Regions from separate parts of the Ruegeria sp. CL3 genome, predicted to be linked through region 2. Evidence: riboswitches for the same ligand, from Rfam matches in the RefSeq annotation. Region 2 holds a riboswitch; each other region holds the start of a gene.
What was found. A riboswitch is a leader RNA that binds a small molecule or an ion and turns the genes downstream of it on or off. The one in region 2 is predicted to bind cobalamin.
Positions count from the first base shown of each region.

Region 1 (5,125 bases), on a different contig from region 2:
TTACCCCGGTGCATCGCCGTTGCCATCTTCTGGATCGCTTCGATGTTTGCCGGTCCCGGTGTCAGCTCTTCGTAGCGCAGGCCGATCCAGCGCTCGTTCTTGACTGCATCGGTCTGCGACATCACCGGATGTTCCTGCAGGAACTTAAACGTATCTGCCGCGCCATTGCCCGTTTGGTAGTCCAGCAGAACAAGGAATTCGGGGTTCGAGGCGGCGACAGCCTCCCACGAGGTGCGGCCCCAGCTAGTGTCCATGTCATGGGTGACGTTGACGCCGCCAGCCGCTGCGATCATCGCGTCGGGAATGGCATATTTGCCTGCGGTAAAGGGCGCATCGGCCGGGCCGTCCAGCAGGAAGACGCGGGGTTTTTCCAGATCGGCGGTTTTGGCTTCGATCGCGGCCAGTTGGTCTTTCCAGCCCGAGACCAGCGCGTTCGCCTTGTCCTCGACATGCATGACCGTGCCCAGACGCAGAACGTCGTCAAACAGCAGGTCCATGCTGGCTTCGGGACGGTCTTTGTTCAGGTGAATGCAGCTTTCGGTCAGCACCATGGTCTTGATGCCAAAGGGCTCCAGCGTGTCAGGGGTAACGTCTCCGCCGGGTTTCATGCCGTAATACCAACCGGCGAAGAACATGTCGGGTTCGACCGCGACGAGGTTTTCGACCGTCGGGTATTTCGGAGCGAGTTCGGGGATGTCACCGCGCTGCGCGTCGAAATCGGGGCTGGTCTTGTACCAGCCGGTGATCCCGGTCAGGCCAACGATGCTGTCTTGAAGACCCAGTGCAAAGGCCATGTCGGTCATGTTCATGTCATGAACCACGATCCGCTCGGGCTTGCTATCGAACACCAGAGGTTCACCGCAATTGTCGACGGTGATCTCTTGCGCAGCAGCGCCGCCCGCCAGTGCGCTGAGGACCGCAGCGGACAAGAGTTTCAGTTTCATCAATCTCTCCTGTTAAGATGAAAGCTTTCGTTTTCGGATGTCCAGCGCGGGGATCACGCGTCCTTCATGCTGGAAACACAAATAGTCAACACCAAAAGTCTCGCGCACGCGGTCTGGGGTCAGAACCTCGGCGACCGGGCCGAAAGCCGTCAGTTGCGCGTTCTTCATCAGGGCGACGTGGCTGGCGAATTCGGGGATCATGACCAGATCGTGGACGATCATCACAACCGTCACGCCCAATTCGGCGACCAGAGACAGCATGTGCCCCTTGGCATCCGGGTCCAGATGGTTGGTCGGCTCATCCAGAAACAGCAGCGAGGGGTTCTGCGCCAACGCCCGCGCGATATGAGCGCGCTGGCGCTCTCCGCCGGACAGCTTTGCCATCTGTTTGCCAGCCAGATGGGACAGTTCGGTGGTGTCTAATACGCGCTGCAGGTCCGTTTTAAGAGCTTCGGCGGATTTGTCGGCCCTGATCGGGATTTGCCCAAGGGCCACATAATCGCGCAGTTGCAGCCGCCCGTCGGGTATTTCCTGCTGGCCGACAACGGCAATCCGTCGGGCCCGCTCCAGCGACGACAGTTTCCGCAGGCTTTGACCCTGAATACGCACATCGCCTAGCGCCAATTTTGCGACACCACACAAGAGGTTAAGCAGCGTCGTTTTGCCCGCCCCGTTCGGGCCGGCAACGGCCAATATCGCGCCTTCCTCAAGCGTGAACGAGGTGTCGCGCAGCAGAACATCGCCGTTCAGGGCGTAGTATTCCAGATTTTCAGCGACCAGAAAGCTCATGCCGTGTCCTCCGGTGGCAGGCAAGGCATGCGCGACAGGGTTTTGGTGTAGAGCGCCAAAGGACGGGTCGAGGCGCTGGTCCAACCATCCTCGCTAGCCCGGAACTGATGGGCGAACTCGGCCAAAGCGCTCAGATCGGCAGGGGATTGAATGTCGCCGAACAGGTATTGCGCCTTGCCCTTGGCCTGTAACCCGACCGTCATCGGGCGGTCGCACCCGGCCATACAGTTGATCAGACGTGTCGAGAACCCCACGGGCAGCTGGCCGTCCAGCGCTTCTTTTGCCTCACGCGCGGGTATCGGCCCATTGCAGGTGCCGCATATCAGGACGAAATGATCAGCCATGGCACGCATCGCCGACTTGAACAAAAGCCGATTGAAGGCAAAAGCCATGAGTTGCATCAGCACGCAGATGTGCCATCGAGCCTCCTTCCGGGACACCCCGCCCCGGGCTGGTTAATCTGTGATGGCAGGTCTCCTGACTTGCGGGTCGTTGCTTGGCCAACCTTCCCGACCTTGAGGGCCAGTGGTTCTGTGGCGTCGCTCTCCGCTTACAGTTGCGGGGGCAGTCACGGCATTGGCCCTTGGGCCGCACCGTATTCCCATTTTCATCCCTCAGACACAGGCCGTCGGGAACCATCCAGAGCAGCTAGTCTGCTCAAGCTCCTATTGTCAAGCGCCGGAATCGCGCTATGGGACCACGCGCAGGGTCGGCCTGCGGGCGGGTCGGATCGGTCCGACACCATCGGTCGGGAACTGGCTGGCCAGGGTCAAACCGGCCTGTATCAGATGGGTGTCCGGGTAGCCTCCGGTCAATTCGTTCAAGGCATCGCGCGCTGCCGGAGTTTCGTCGCGGCGCATGTGGTGCAGCATCCGCAGCAGGGCGCCTTCGTCACATTTTAGCTCGTGCCGTGTTTCAACACAAAGCGGGTCGTTGAAGGCCAGACCCAAAGGGCGGGTGTGTAGCGTGGCCTTGACGACTTTGAAGACCAGATGTGCCAGAACCAGCCCCTGATCGCGCCCCCAGCGTTCGGTTGCGACCTTGAAGGCATGTTGCCACGCCTGCGTTTCCGGCTGTGTTAAGCTTAGGATGAAGTGCCGCATGACAGGCAGCAAACCGCGTTCGAAACCGTCAAATTCGACGCGGGGCAATGTGTGGTCAAATGCTGAGGGTTTCATGCGCGTTCCCTATTGGGTTTGGGGGCTTGTGCGACCAAAGGGTGGACGTTTTGCGGAAGGGTGTTTGGGTCAACCGGCGTTTCAGGAAACGGTGATGCAGCGCGGACGGAAAAGCTGAGATCAGCCTCGATCGCCTGCCTCAGTTTTGGTTTCAATGCGCAGCCATGGCGGCTGGCAACGGCGTCCATGGCCAACAGATCTGCGAGGGATTTTCGCATGTCAGGTTATCTTTCGGTCGCAAAAAATGGGACCGGGCGATGATTCCAACGAAATCTGACTGGGTCAGCTGTTAACTGACAAAAACAGTCGGGAAGTACAAGCGCGAAATTCTCAATGAAGTCAGTAGTCGGCAACCAACAGGAAATCCGGCGCTGCATCTTCTTCGATTGTTGCAAAGCGTGGGATCGGGTCTTCGAATACGTTGTCCGTTCGGTCGTCATTCACGGTAGAGACTTCGCCAATCAAGCAATCCCCACCTTCCGCCCAGAAGGCGTGCCAGATGCCGGGCATCAAGGTCACGCTCTGGCCTGGCTTCAGGCGCAGATGCTTTCCGGGCTGTATGGTGACAGGGCAGGCATCGCTTGGAACGGTGACCGCGTTGTCGCGGTCGATACCGCCATCGGGGTCCGACGCATAGATTTCCATAACTAGATCGCCGCCCCCACGGTTGATGATGTCCTCGGCTTTGACGATATGGCGATGCATCGGCGATAGCTGTTTGTCGCGAGAGATCAGCAGTTTTTCGGCATAGAGCATACCGCGTCCCCGGCTCAGATCGCTGACGTTACCGTTGCGCAGGGTGAACAGAAACAACCCAAGCTCATCGAACTTGCCTTGACCGTAGTCGGTGATATCCCAACCTAGCCCATGGGCACGGATGCTGTCGGCATCGGCGCTGCGCATCTGGTCAGGTGTCCAATCTGCGAAAGGCGGCAGAACGGCACCAAATGAACTGATGAATGCCTGGGCGTCGGTCTTGATACGGTTGATTTCGGATCGTTTCATCTCGGACTCTTCGTAAGGCTATAATTCATGCGACCAGGGCGGATTTGCTCCGGCGCGCGAGACGGTGACTGAAGCCACCTCTGCACCCAAGGCCAAAGCGTCGCGTAGCGCATCCGGGGACAGTGCTTTCAAGCCGGACTTTGTCAGTTGGCCAGCCCGTTCCAGCGACGCCAAAACCCCTGCATTGAACGTGTCACCCGCGCCAACCGTATCAACAACTTGCACCGGTTTGACAGGGACTGAGACCACAGCACCGTTGGCCAGGTAGCCCGAGGCGCCCTCACTCCCACGGGTGACGATGACCGCGGAGGGGCCTGCTTGAAGCAGCAAAGGGACTTTCTGATCGTGGTTTTCCGGGCCGGGGATGATCCAGTCCAGATCCTCATCCGAGACTTTGACGATATCGGCCTGTTCGATCATCTGGTTCAACCGCGTGCGGTAGCGCGTCTGATCCTGTATGAAACCGGGTCGGATATTGGGGTCCAACATCACAGCACAGTTCGCGCCATGTTGCGCCAGCATCGCGGCATAGGCATCCGCGCAGGGCTCACAGGCAAGGCTGATGCCACCAAAATACAGCGCTGAAACCGCGGGGAGTTGGCGCGGCATATCCTCTGCACGTAGCATCCGACCCGCAGTGTTTTCATCGACAAACGTGTATGTCGCGTGTCCGTCTTTTAGTTGAACAAACGCCAGCGTGCTTGGCCTGTCCGAGGCAATCACATGTGTCGTGTCCACGTGGCTGGCCCTCAGGTCATCGGCCAATTGCTGCCCGAACATATCCGAGGACAGACCGGTCAGCAGTCCAACCGGCGCGCCCAACCTGCCTAAAGCGATGGAGGTATTGAATATAGCTCCGCCAGAATGGGGAACAAAACCGTCCCACCCTGACAGGGTCGGTTCGGCAATCATGTCGATCAGGGCTTCACCACAACACAGGATCATCCCACGTCCTCTTCCAAAATACGCTCAGTTATCGCTGAAGCGCATTTTTACAGAAGTTGTTAGCGCCAACAATGCCAAATTCGGCCTGTTCCGAGATATAAAGGTTCATCGACTGCCGCAACTCGCTGAAGCGCCCGCCTGCATTGAACGCGTTACGGAAGGTTTCGCCAAACATCCAGCGGTTTTTCTCGGCGACGCCGCCTACAAGGAACACGCCACCGGCAGGCATCACGGTGACGGCCATGTCACCCATCAAAGCACCCA
Region 1 covers NZ_JBQFPT010000010.1:179,767-184,891, forward strand. Annotated here, with positions in the region: gene ACR0NO_RS16140 (ABC transporter substrate-binding protein) at 1-944, opposite strand, end outside; gene ACR0NO_RS16145 (ABC transporter ATP-binding protein) at 957-1,733, opposite strand; gene ACR0NO_RS16150 (DUF1636 family protein) at 1,730-2,077, opposite strand; cobalamin riboswitch at 2,184-2,387, opposite strand; gene ACR0NO_RS16155 (hypothetical protein) at 2,423-2,911, opposite strand; gene ACR0NO_RS16160 (hypothetical protein) at 2,908-3,129, opposite strand; gene ACR0NO_RS16165 (D-lyxose/D-mannose family sugar isomerase) at 3,251-3,916, opposite strand; gene ACR0NO_RS16170 (carbohydrate kinase family protein) at 3,935-4,861, opposite strand; gene ACR0NO_RS16175 (glucokinase) at 4,890-5,125, opposite strand, start outside.
Region 1: another riboswitch for cobalamin. It lies ahead of ACR0NO_RS16150 (DUF1636 family protein); the one in region 2 lies ahead of ACR0NO_RS11905 (DUF1636 domain-containing protein).

Region 2 (5,125 bases):
TTTCGCGGAAGACGACGTGCATGGGTCTTACTCGGCGGCCTCGGTTACACCCGCGAGGATTTCGCGGATTTCTGCTTCTTTGATGTCGTCATGCTCGGCGATCACCACCATGCGCGAGCGGCGCTCTTCGCCGGGTCCCCACGGGCGATCGTATTGATGACGCACACGGGCACCAACGGCCTGCACCAGCAGGCGCATCGGTTTGCCTTGAACAGCGGCATAGCCTTTGACGCGCAGGATGTTCAGCTCATTGGCCAGACGTTCGATCTTGGCGACCAGATCGGCAGGGTCGGACTGTTCCGGCAGATCAACGATGATACTTTCGAAATCGTCATGCTCGTGATCGTGGTGACCGTCGTGATGCGATGGACGGGCGTCCATGTCATCTTCAGCAGCCGCTTCCAGACCAAGAACAACGCGGACGTCCACGGCGCCTTCGGCCACTTCGACAACGGGTAGCGGGCGAGGGGCCTCGGCGGCGATGATCTTTTTCGCTTCGGCCACGCCTTCGGGACCGGCCAGATCAGGCTTGGTCAGCAGGATGATGTCGGCGCAGGAAATCTGATCCTCGAACACCTCGGACAAGGGCGTTTCATGGTCGATCGAGTCATCGGCCAGGCGCTGAGCGTCCACGGCTTCGACATTCGGCGCAAAGCGACCAGCGGCGACAGCCTCGGCATCGGCCAGCGCGATCACGCCATCGACGGTGATTTTCGATCGGATATCGGGCCAGTCGAACGCCTTCAGCAGCGGCTTAGGCAGGGCGAGGCCGGAAGTTTCGATCAGTATGTGATCAGGGCGCGGCTCCAGCGCCATCAGGGCTTCGATAGTCGGGATGAAGTCGTCGGCCACGGTGCAGCAGATACAACCGTTCGCCAGTTCCATGATGTTTTCCGCCGGGCAATCGGGGATGGCGCAGGATTTCAGGATGTCGCCATCGACGCCAACATCTCCAAATTCGTTGACCACAACGGCCAGACGCTTGCCCTGCGGGTTCTGCATCAGGTGTTTAACCAGAGTCGTCTTGCCCGAGCCCAAGAAGCCAGTGATCACGGTGACGGGGAGTTTTTCCAAGTTGCTCATTTCAGGGCTCCAATCGGGGGAATGCGGGCTGCGCAGTTTTTGCGGAAATGTTCAGGGCGCTCACGCCATTTGACCAAGCCGTCCTCGGTCGCGAGGTACTTGGTGGCGCCGTCAACGATCACGTCGACATGGTCGGTTTCGTTCAGGTGCTCATAGACGAAGGTCCAGCGATCCGGGCCGCCGCGCAGCACGATGGAACAGCCCTCGTTGCAGTTCGACAAGCATTCCACGGCTTTAAGGGTAATCCCTTCCGGCAGCTCCGCCTGTTCAAGCGCCTTGTGCAACAGGGTGCCGGGGCGTTTCGCGTCGTCTTCAACGGGCAGCCCGCGACGACAGGTGGTGCAAACCAGCAATTCGACCGGAGCGGTCTCGGTCATGTCTCTCATCCCCCCAAATCCTCATCGTGGGGGACGGGGTTTCATGCGGGTCCCTTGACCCGACACCGGAACACCCCGTCCGGTTTCATCTTCGGGCGCTGGCAGGTCTCCCGGCTTGCGGATGTCAGAGGCGTCCTCTGTCGGATGTCCCGCCTTCCCGGCTTTGCGCCAGTGGCTTGGGCACCCTCTCCGGTCACGGTCGCGGGGGCGGCTGCGTTTGGCGGAAAACCCGTTGACGCATTCCCTTTTCATCTGTTCTCACAGACACCAACATGAGGCTCATGCGGCACGCACCCGCAGCTTGTCAAGCGCGATGCAGCTCAGACCGCTGCGGCACGTTGAAAAGCGACCTGCCAGCGTCGCTAGGCGGCATGAACAGGGCGCTGATGCATGGTCGCATGGCCTCAAATCGCAAACGGAGGCGAAATCCATGAAAGTAGGTTTTATCGGGCTTGGGAATGTGGGCGGCAAGCTGTCAGGGTCATTGCTGCGCAATGGAATCGACCTGACGGTTCATGACCTGAGTTCCGATCTGGTTGAGGGTTTTGTCGCGCAGGGGGCCAAAGCGGCTAAAAACCCGGCCCAGATGATGCGCGATTGCGATGCCGTGATAACCTGCCTGCCGTCGCCAGCGGCCTCGGACGCGGTGATGCAAGAGATGTTGCCAGAGGTTGGTCCAGGTAAGATTTGGATGGAGATGTCCACCACCGACGAGGCTGAGGTCAAGCGATTGGGGGCATTGGTTCTGGAGCGCGGAGGGGCCGCAGTCGATTGCCCTGTTTCGGGTGGCTGTCACCGCGCGGCGACGGGCAATATCTCAATCTTCGCTGGCTGCGATCGCGATACGTTCGAGCGTATTTTGCCTTTCCTGACCACCATGGGGCGGCGCGTTCTGCACACCGGAGAGCTCGGCTCGGCCTCGGTTCTGAAGGTACTGACCAATTATCTAGCCACGGCCAACCTAATCACTTGTGCTGAAGCGTTGGTCACCGCCAAGGCCGCCGGGATGGATTTGAACACCACCTATGAGGCCATCAAAATCTCGTCGGGGACATCGTTCGTGCACGAAACCGAAAGCCAGGTGATCCTGAACGGTTCGCGCGATATTTCGTTTACGATGGATTTGGTGAAAAAGGATATCGGCCTGTTTCAGGACGTCGCCGACCGCGCCGGTGTTCCGCTGGAAATCAATCCGGTGATGATCAAGATATTTGAGGATGGCATCGCCCGGTTTGGCGAGCGTGAGCTGTCGCCAAACATCATCAAACGCCTTGAAGAGGCCACGGGTTTGGACATCCGCGCACCGGGTTTTCCTACGGAAATGCAAGACGATGAGCCGGAAGAACCAGGGTACGAGGTTGTGCCTCAGGGGCGTTCCTCCTGAAACTGATTTCCGGAGGCGGTATTTAGAGGAAGGGGATGTGGAGGCGAGTACCGGAATCGAACCGGTGTACACGGATTTGCAATAGGTGTATATCAAAAAAAATGTATTAAAATAATGGTAAAGAACACAAATTATAGTCCGTGTACAAAAATGTGTACATGATTCCATCACTCAATTTCCGAGTGTCGTTCTGTTTCCAATTGCTGAACACAGTGTATAGCAAATTGAAAATATCATCGTATTTTGCGATTATTACAACAAACGCCTTGAATTGCGTAGCAGATCATATCATCTTGATCGTCACGAGCAGTTATGGATCAGATATGGAAACAAAGTCGGATCGATTTCAGCGTTTAGCGGAAGCGCGCGTGACGAAGGCAATATCGATGCTTCGTTCGATTTCAAAGCTATCGAATCGGAGTCACTATGAGTACTCACCGGAAGACGTGCGGCAGATTTTTCAAGCGATAAGGCGGGAGACCGAAAGCGCCAAGGCGGCGTTTGAAATCGGTCTTAAGCGCGATGGCGACAGCGGGTTCCATCTGGGAGGAAAAGATAGTGGTGAGTGAGTTGAAAAGCGTTTGGGAAATGAACTTGATGGATGGAAAAAACCCCATCCATACGGGAGGCTTTCTCACTGCATATGATCATCGAGAGTTCTCTCCCGAAGAGGTTGCGGCTCGTGAGGGTGGGCAGAACTCAATGGATGCCGGGCGAAAAGAAAAAGGCGTCACGCAGTTGGTTTTTCAGAAGCTGACCGCCAGCGGTGACAACAAAGAGAAGCTGCTTGAGCTGTTCAAGTTCCGCGATTTGCTGGAGCCCCGCCTTGAGATTTTCAAAAAAGAAAAGAGAAACAACCTCTTTGCGAAGAGCCTAGAGGAATTTCTGAACGGCGAGACACTCTCGGCGTTGCTAATTCGAGATTACAACACCTGCGGCTTGGGGGGTAAGTGGGACAGGTATGAGCGCGGAGATCACTTTGCTCGCTTGGTTTGTGCTCTTAACTTAGATGATAAGGCTGACGAAGATGCAAACTCGGGCGGCTCGTACGGCTTGGGCAAGACGACTTACGCTAAGAGTTCAAATATCAACACAGTTATCTATCATTCTGTGTTTGATGCTAGCGAAGATAGCGAAGGCGTGCAGCGCCGTCTGATGGGTGCTGGCGTTTATCCAAAGCATGAATACAAAGGCGACAACTACGGTGGTTTTGCATATTTCGGCGCGCCATCCAGTACCGACAGCGCCGTTGCAGCTCCATATGAAGATGATGCCGCGGCAGAAATGTGGGACAATGTTTCCGAGATTTTTGGAGTCGACCTGAGCCGAAATGACAAGGTTAAAGGGACCGACATTCTTATCCTGATGGACTCCCTTGATCTTGAGAAGCTGAAGAAGGCTGTTGAGGATTATTACTTCCCAGCACTAATTTCTAAAGACTTGTCGGTGCGCTTTATTGACGAGAAAGAGAACCTTGAAGTGCCATCAGTTCTTACCCGTCAGGACCTTGATCAGTTTGTTCGACTCTACAAAAAAGCCTCAAGCACTGAAGTGACAAAGGAAGAGACCTTAAGGGTCGACTCCTTGAATAAGGTTGAGGGCAAAGGAATAGGTCGCATTGCATTTGAAGCCGCCGAGCCCGACGAAGCGGTTTCAACTCGACGCAACTGTGTTGCGATTATGCGGGGAACCGGGATGGTCATTAACTACGCCAAAATGGGCGGGGACCAGTATGAGCCTGCGGTCGGAGTCTTTCTCGCGAATGAGGACATCTATCCTTACCTTCAACTTGCAGAAAATGCAGCACATTCTGAGTGGAGCGAGCATTCAAGAAGGCTTCAGCAAAACCATCCTGGCATAGGGAAAAAACTCGTCGGTCGCGTGAACAGTGCTGTGAAGAGTCGGTTTGTTGATTTTCAGAGAAACCTTCAGCCAGATGTGTCCGAAAGCCGAAGTGAAAGTGGTTTGCTTGCAAGGCTTTTGACCGGTGCGCTTTCAGGTACAAAAGGCGATGCGCCGCCGAAGAAAACATTCCACAACCCTGTGTCGCTGCATTTGACACACAGGAAACGCGAAGCAGATAAATCTGTTTGGAGGCTTCAAGTGCATGACTGCGAGCACACTCCTGAAGCGCCATTCACTTTGACATTGAACCCATCAATTTCACTCGCGGGAGACGCGAAGAAGGTCGCAATTAAGCATATGGATTTCTTGATAAAAGATCAGACAGGAAAAGTGTTGGCTGGGGGCAGCAAGCCCACGCTCAACTATAATTTCTCTA
Region 2 covers NZ_JBQFPT010000007.1:64,922-70,046, forward strand. Annotated here, with positions in the region: gene cobN (cobaltochelatase subunit CobN) at 1-22, opposite strand, end outside; gene cobW (cobalamin biosynthesis protein CobW) at 28-1,083, opposite strand; gene ACR0NO_RS11905 (DUF1636 domain-containing protein) at 1,080-1,460, opposite strand; cobalamin riboswitch at 1,544-1,747, opposite strand; gene ACR0NO_RS11910 (NAD(P)-dependent oxidoreductase) at 1,774-2,844, shown strand; gene ACR0NO_RS11915 (hypothetical protein) at 3,003-3,413, shown strand; gene ACR0NO_RS11920 (hypothetical protein) at 3,433-5,125, shown strand, end outside.

Region 3 (5,125 bases), on a different contig from region 2:
GTCTTCGAACATCACGTAGGGGTAACCGGATTCGAACTGAATCTCTGCAACGGTCTGGAAGAACTCACGCGCATTGACCTTGGATTTGCGGATTCGCTTGTCATCGACCATCTCGTGATACTTCTCCGTCACCGAGATTTCCGAGAACGGCACGCCATAGACCTTTTCTACGTCATGAGGCGAGAACAGGTACATATCCGCGTTTTTCTTCGCCAGCTCGAAAGTGATGTCAGGGATCACCACGCCAAGGCTCAGCGTTTTGATACGGATTTTCTCATCCGCGTTTTCGCGCTTGGTGTCGAGAAAGCGCATGATGTCCGGGTGGTGTGCGTTCAGATACACCGCACCTGCGCCTTGCCGCGCACCCAGCTGGTTGGCGTAAGAGAAGCTGTCCTCTAGCAGTTTCATCACCGGGATCACGCCCGAGGACTGGTTCTCGATCCCTTTGATCGGTGCGCCGTGCTCGCGGATATTGGTCAGCAGCAGCGCCACACCACCACCGCGCTTGGACAGTTGCAGGGCCGAGTTGATGCCGCGCCCGATGCTCTCCATATTGTCCTCAAGCCGAAGCAGGAAGCACGAGATCAACTCCCCGCGTGAGGCTTTCCCGGCGTTCAGGAAGGTGGGCGTGGCGGGCTGGAAGCGACCGTCGAGGATTTCCTCCATGAAAGACAGGGCCAGCGCCTCATCACCGCGTGCCAGCGCCAGTGCGGTCATGACGACGCGGTCCTCATAACGTTCCAGGAACCGCTGCCCGTCACGGGTTTTCAGCGTATAAGAGGTGTAATATTTGAACGCGCCCAGAAAGGTCGGGAACCGGAACTTCTTGGCATAGGCCGCATCCCAGATCTTCCGCATGAAGTTCTTGGAATACTGGTCCAGAACGGCCTCTTCGTAGTAGCCCTCGGAAACCAGATACCCGAGCTTTTCGTCCAGCGAGTGGAAGAACACGGTGTTCTGGTTCACGTGCTGCAGGAAATACTGCCGCGCGGCCATACGATCGGCATCGAACCGGATCTTCCCCTCACCATCGTAGAGGTTCAGCATCGCGTTCAACGCGTGGTAGTCCTGCTCGTTTACGCTGCTGTCGAGCATAGGTTTCTCCCTAGTTTTTCCAGCCCGGCGCGGACGCGGGCGATGTCGGTCTCTGTTCCGGCCAGCTCAAACGTATAGAGCAGCGGTACGTTGCATTTCTGGGCGATGATGCGACCGGCCAAAGCGTAGGTCGCACCGAAATTGCGGTTTCCTGTGCCGATCACTCCAACGATCCCGGCGCGTCTGTCCGGGTCGTTCAGAAACCGGATCACCTGTTTCGGAACCGCCCCGCGCCCTTCGCCATCGGCATAGGTGGGGCTGATCAGCACGTAGGAGTGTCCGGGGTCAGGCAGCGGGTCCATTCCATTCGGAATGCGGAAAGAGGTGAGGCCCAGCCGCGAGACAAAGCGGTGGGTGTTTCCGGATTTCGATGAGAAATAGACCAGCGCCGGGATCGGCGTGGTCATGGGTCAGGCCAGTTGGGCGATCATGTCCGGGCGGAAACCCGACCAGTGATCACTGCCTGCCACAACGACAGGGGCCTGACGATAGCCCAGCTCGGTCACATGGGTCATGGCGCTGTCGTCCTGGGTCAGATCGATGACGTCATAGGTGATGCCTTTTGCATCCAGCGCGCGGGTGGTGGCGGTGCATTGTACGCATGCGGGTTTGGAATATACGGTAATGCTCATGTCGTCCTCTGTCCTTTTAATGAATGCCGAGGACGCTGCGGGCAAAATGAACCCTGAACACGCCCCCGAACCCTCCGTTCGCGGTTTTCTTTCTTTGCTTACGGCAGGTCTCCTGGCTCGCGGATTGATGTTCGGACTGGCCTTCCCAAAAGCTCGCTTTCAGTGGCGTATTCAGCCGAACTATCCGCTTACAGTTGCGGGGGCAGCGCCGGTTTTTCACCGGTTTCCCTCTTAGCTTTCAACAGGAATCGAAAGAACCGAAGCAACACCATATTGGGGTTGGTGGTGGCGTGTTGTCAATATATGGTGTAGCGAAGAACAAAAATTTCTTCGCTTGCACAACCTGCCGCGGGCGCTAAGGCGGTTTACTTTTTCCGCTTGGGCACTGCGTTGCCACCCTTCATCGCAGCCGCACGTGCGCGGTTTTTCTTGCTGCTTGGCTTGCCTTTGGGCGGAGGCGGGCCTTTCGGACGGCGCGCGGGCTTCTTGTGCTGATCGCCCGAGGGGGCCTCATCCCGTTTGGGCCGCGTTTCGGGTTTGGGTTTCTCGGCCGATTTCCGGCGCGGTTTTGCGGGCTGGGGCTCAGCCGCGCGGGCCGGACGTTCAGCACGTTCGGGGCGCTTCTTGCCCTTGAAGTCGCGCTTGAGACCTTTGCGGCCACCACCGGAAAAGGCGGGCGGCGCGTCTAGTTGCACGAGGGTCTTGGTGCCTTCGACGGTCATCTCGGGGCCGATGGCCTTCAGGAAACCTTCGACACTGCTTTCGCGAATCTCGATATAGCTTTCGGTGTCGGCAATGCGGATCGCGCCGATATCGTCTTTGGTGATCTTGCCCGCCTTGCACAACATGGGCAGCAGATAGCGCGGCGAGGCGTTTTCGTTGTGCCCCTCCGACAGCGAAAACCACACGCTTGGGCCAAAGGGGACGTTCGGCTTTGGTGCTGCATCCGGCGTGTCGCTTAGCTCCTCCGGGGCGGAGTGTTTGCGCCCGTATTGACGCAGATAGGCCGCCGCCAGTTGCTGCGGTGAAAAGCGCGAGACCAGATCATCAATCAGAGCACTTTCGCCCTCGGTCACATCCACGGTCCAATCATCCGAGCTGAACATCCGCTGCATGTCCTGCGCCTGAACCTCATCGGCTGAGGGCGCAGACCCCCAATCGGCAGTCAGCTTGGCGAATTTCAACAGGCGTTGCGCCTTTTTGAACGATGCGGGCGGCACGATCAGCGCGCTGACGCCTTTGCGCCCGGCGCGTCCGGTTCGGCCCGAGCGGTGCAGCAGCGTTTCATGGCTGTTCGGCAGTTCCGCGTGGATCACCAGATCAAGGTTCGGCAGGTCGATGCCGCGTGCGGCCACATCGGTCGCAACACAAACGCGAGCGCGTCCGTCGCGCATGGCTTGCAGCGCGTTCGAACGTTCGCTTTGCGTCAGCTCTCCGGACAGGGCTACGACCGAGAATCCACGATTCGACAGCCGCGCCGTCAGGCGGCTGACCATGGCGCGGGTGTTGCAGAAGATGATGGCGTTGGGGGCCTCGTAAAAGCGCAGCACGTTGATGATTGCGTTCTCACCATCGCGCGGGGCCACATTCATCGCGCGGTACTCGATATCGGCATGTTGCGTGCGCTCGCTGACGGTGCTGACGCGCTCGGCATCGCGCTGGTAGCGGGCGGCGAGGGAGGCGATGGCGCGGGGAACCGTGGCGGAAAACAGCAGAGTCTGACGCTCGGACGGGGTCTGTTCCAGAATGAACTCAAGATCTTCGCGGAAGCCCAGATCGAGCATTTCGTCGGCTTCATCCAGAACCACGGCGCGCACAGCGGTCAGGTCAATTGTCTCGCGCATGACATGGTCGCGCAGACGGCCCGGCGTTGCGACCACGATATGCGCGCCGCGCGCTAACGCTCGCCGCTCGTCTCGCATATCCATTCCGCCGACACAGGACGCGATGAATGCCCCTGCATCCGCATAGAGCCATGCCAGTTCGCGTTTGACCTGCATCGCCAATTCGCGCGTCGGCGCGATGACCAGCGCCAAAGGCGCGCCCGCCGCATCGAATACATCCGCGTCGCCCAAAACGGTCGGGGCGATGGCGAGGCCGAAGCCAATGGTTTTCCCCGACCCGGTCTGTGCCGAAACCAACATGTCGCGACCTTCTAAGTCGGGCGCGGATACGGCGGTTTGGACAGGGGTCAGCGTGTCATACCCTTTGCGATCAAGGGCGTCTTGAAGTGTTTGTTTCATGGCTCGGCTCGTTGGGATGCTGCGGTCACCCTCAGAGCGTCTAACACGCGGATGATCGTCGAAGGGCACTCCTTACTGAGTGAGGCGCCGAATGTATAGTGCGGAAAGCGAGCTGTGCGATCAAACACTGCATGAACGCTTTATGAAGGTTCCTTCAGGAAAGTTGTAACCCGCCGCACTCCTCCCAATCTTTTGAACACAGCCAGAGATGGCCCCAATTTCAGGGAGAATGAGACCATGACCAGATTTATGACTGCCGGAGCAGCCGCTCTGGCCACGAGCCTAGCCCTTGGCACTGCCGCTGCCGCCGAAACCATGCCTGATCTGCGCGGTATTTGGACGGCCAGCCAGACTACGGTTTCGCCGTCGAATTCGGCTACCGGCGATGCTCCGCGATTTAACCAGTCGGAATGGGTGCTCGAAATTCAGGTCCAGAACGACAATGCGTTCTGGGGTCCGAGTATGTGGCGACGCAATGCCATGGATGACTGGACGATGTACGAGGCCACCGGTTCCATCAGCCAGGATGGCTCTGGAAAGATCGGGATTGTCGAAAGCTCGGCCGAGCCGGCGATTGGCGTGAACGCCTTGATCGACGCGCGCTACGAAGATGGGCGAATTTATGCGGATTTCCGTAGCCTGCGGACTGGAACAACCTACAGCACCGTTCTGGAACGTCAGGTGAACTGAAGCGTTTCCGGCCCGGTCGGACTGTAGGGGGTACAGACTGTCGCCCGATTTTGACTGCGGCAGAATAGTAGGTAAACCGTCCGGGTCGGAACGCTTCTCAATATCGGAAAACTCGTCTCCACAGGGAGGAGGCGGACCGGACGGTGATTTCGCTGCTCGCGACGGGATCTAGTGTATGCCGGGTTTACACGCCGTGTTCCTCGGCCCGGGTTATTCGGATCTCGCGAACCTTCAGCGCGGAGTCGCGCACGGTGAAAAATTCGCCGTCCGGTCCAAGCTCCATTTCAGAATGGCATCCTATCCGCAGTATGCCGCAGATTCTGTTGGGAGGATTTGTCCAGTCGACCTCTTGCGAGCATATCTGCTCTGCCTACGCGATTGACGTCAGTAGGGTCGGCGTTTTTAAAGCGTCGGTTAAGGATCATTACCGGGTGCAAGTCTCGCTTTGACAACCGTCTTGCAAAT
Region 3 covers NZ_JBQFPT010000002.1:188,143-193,267, reverse strand. Annotated here, with positions in the region: gene nrdE (class 1b ribonucleoside-diphosphate reductase subunit alpha) at 1-1,095, opposite strand, end outside; gene nrdI (class Ib ribonucleoside-diphosphate reductase assembly flavoprotein NrdI) at 1,077-1,490, opposite strand; gene nrdH (glutaredoxin-like protein NrdH) at 1,506-1,727, opposite strand; cobalamin riboswitch at 1,813-2,004, opposite strand; gene ACR0NO_RS03255 (DEAD/DEAH box helicase) at 2,093-3,970, opposite strand; gene ACR0NO_RS03250 (hypothetical protein) at 4,208-4,660, shown strand.
Region 3: another riboswitch for cobalamin. It lies ahead of nrdH (glutaredoxin-like protein NrdH); the one in region 2 lies ahead of ACR0NO_RS11905 (DUF1636 domain-containing protein).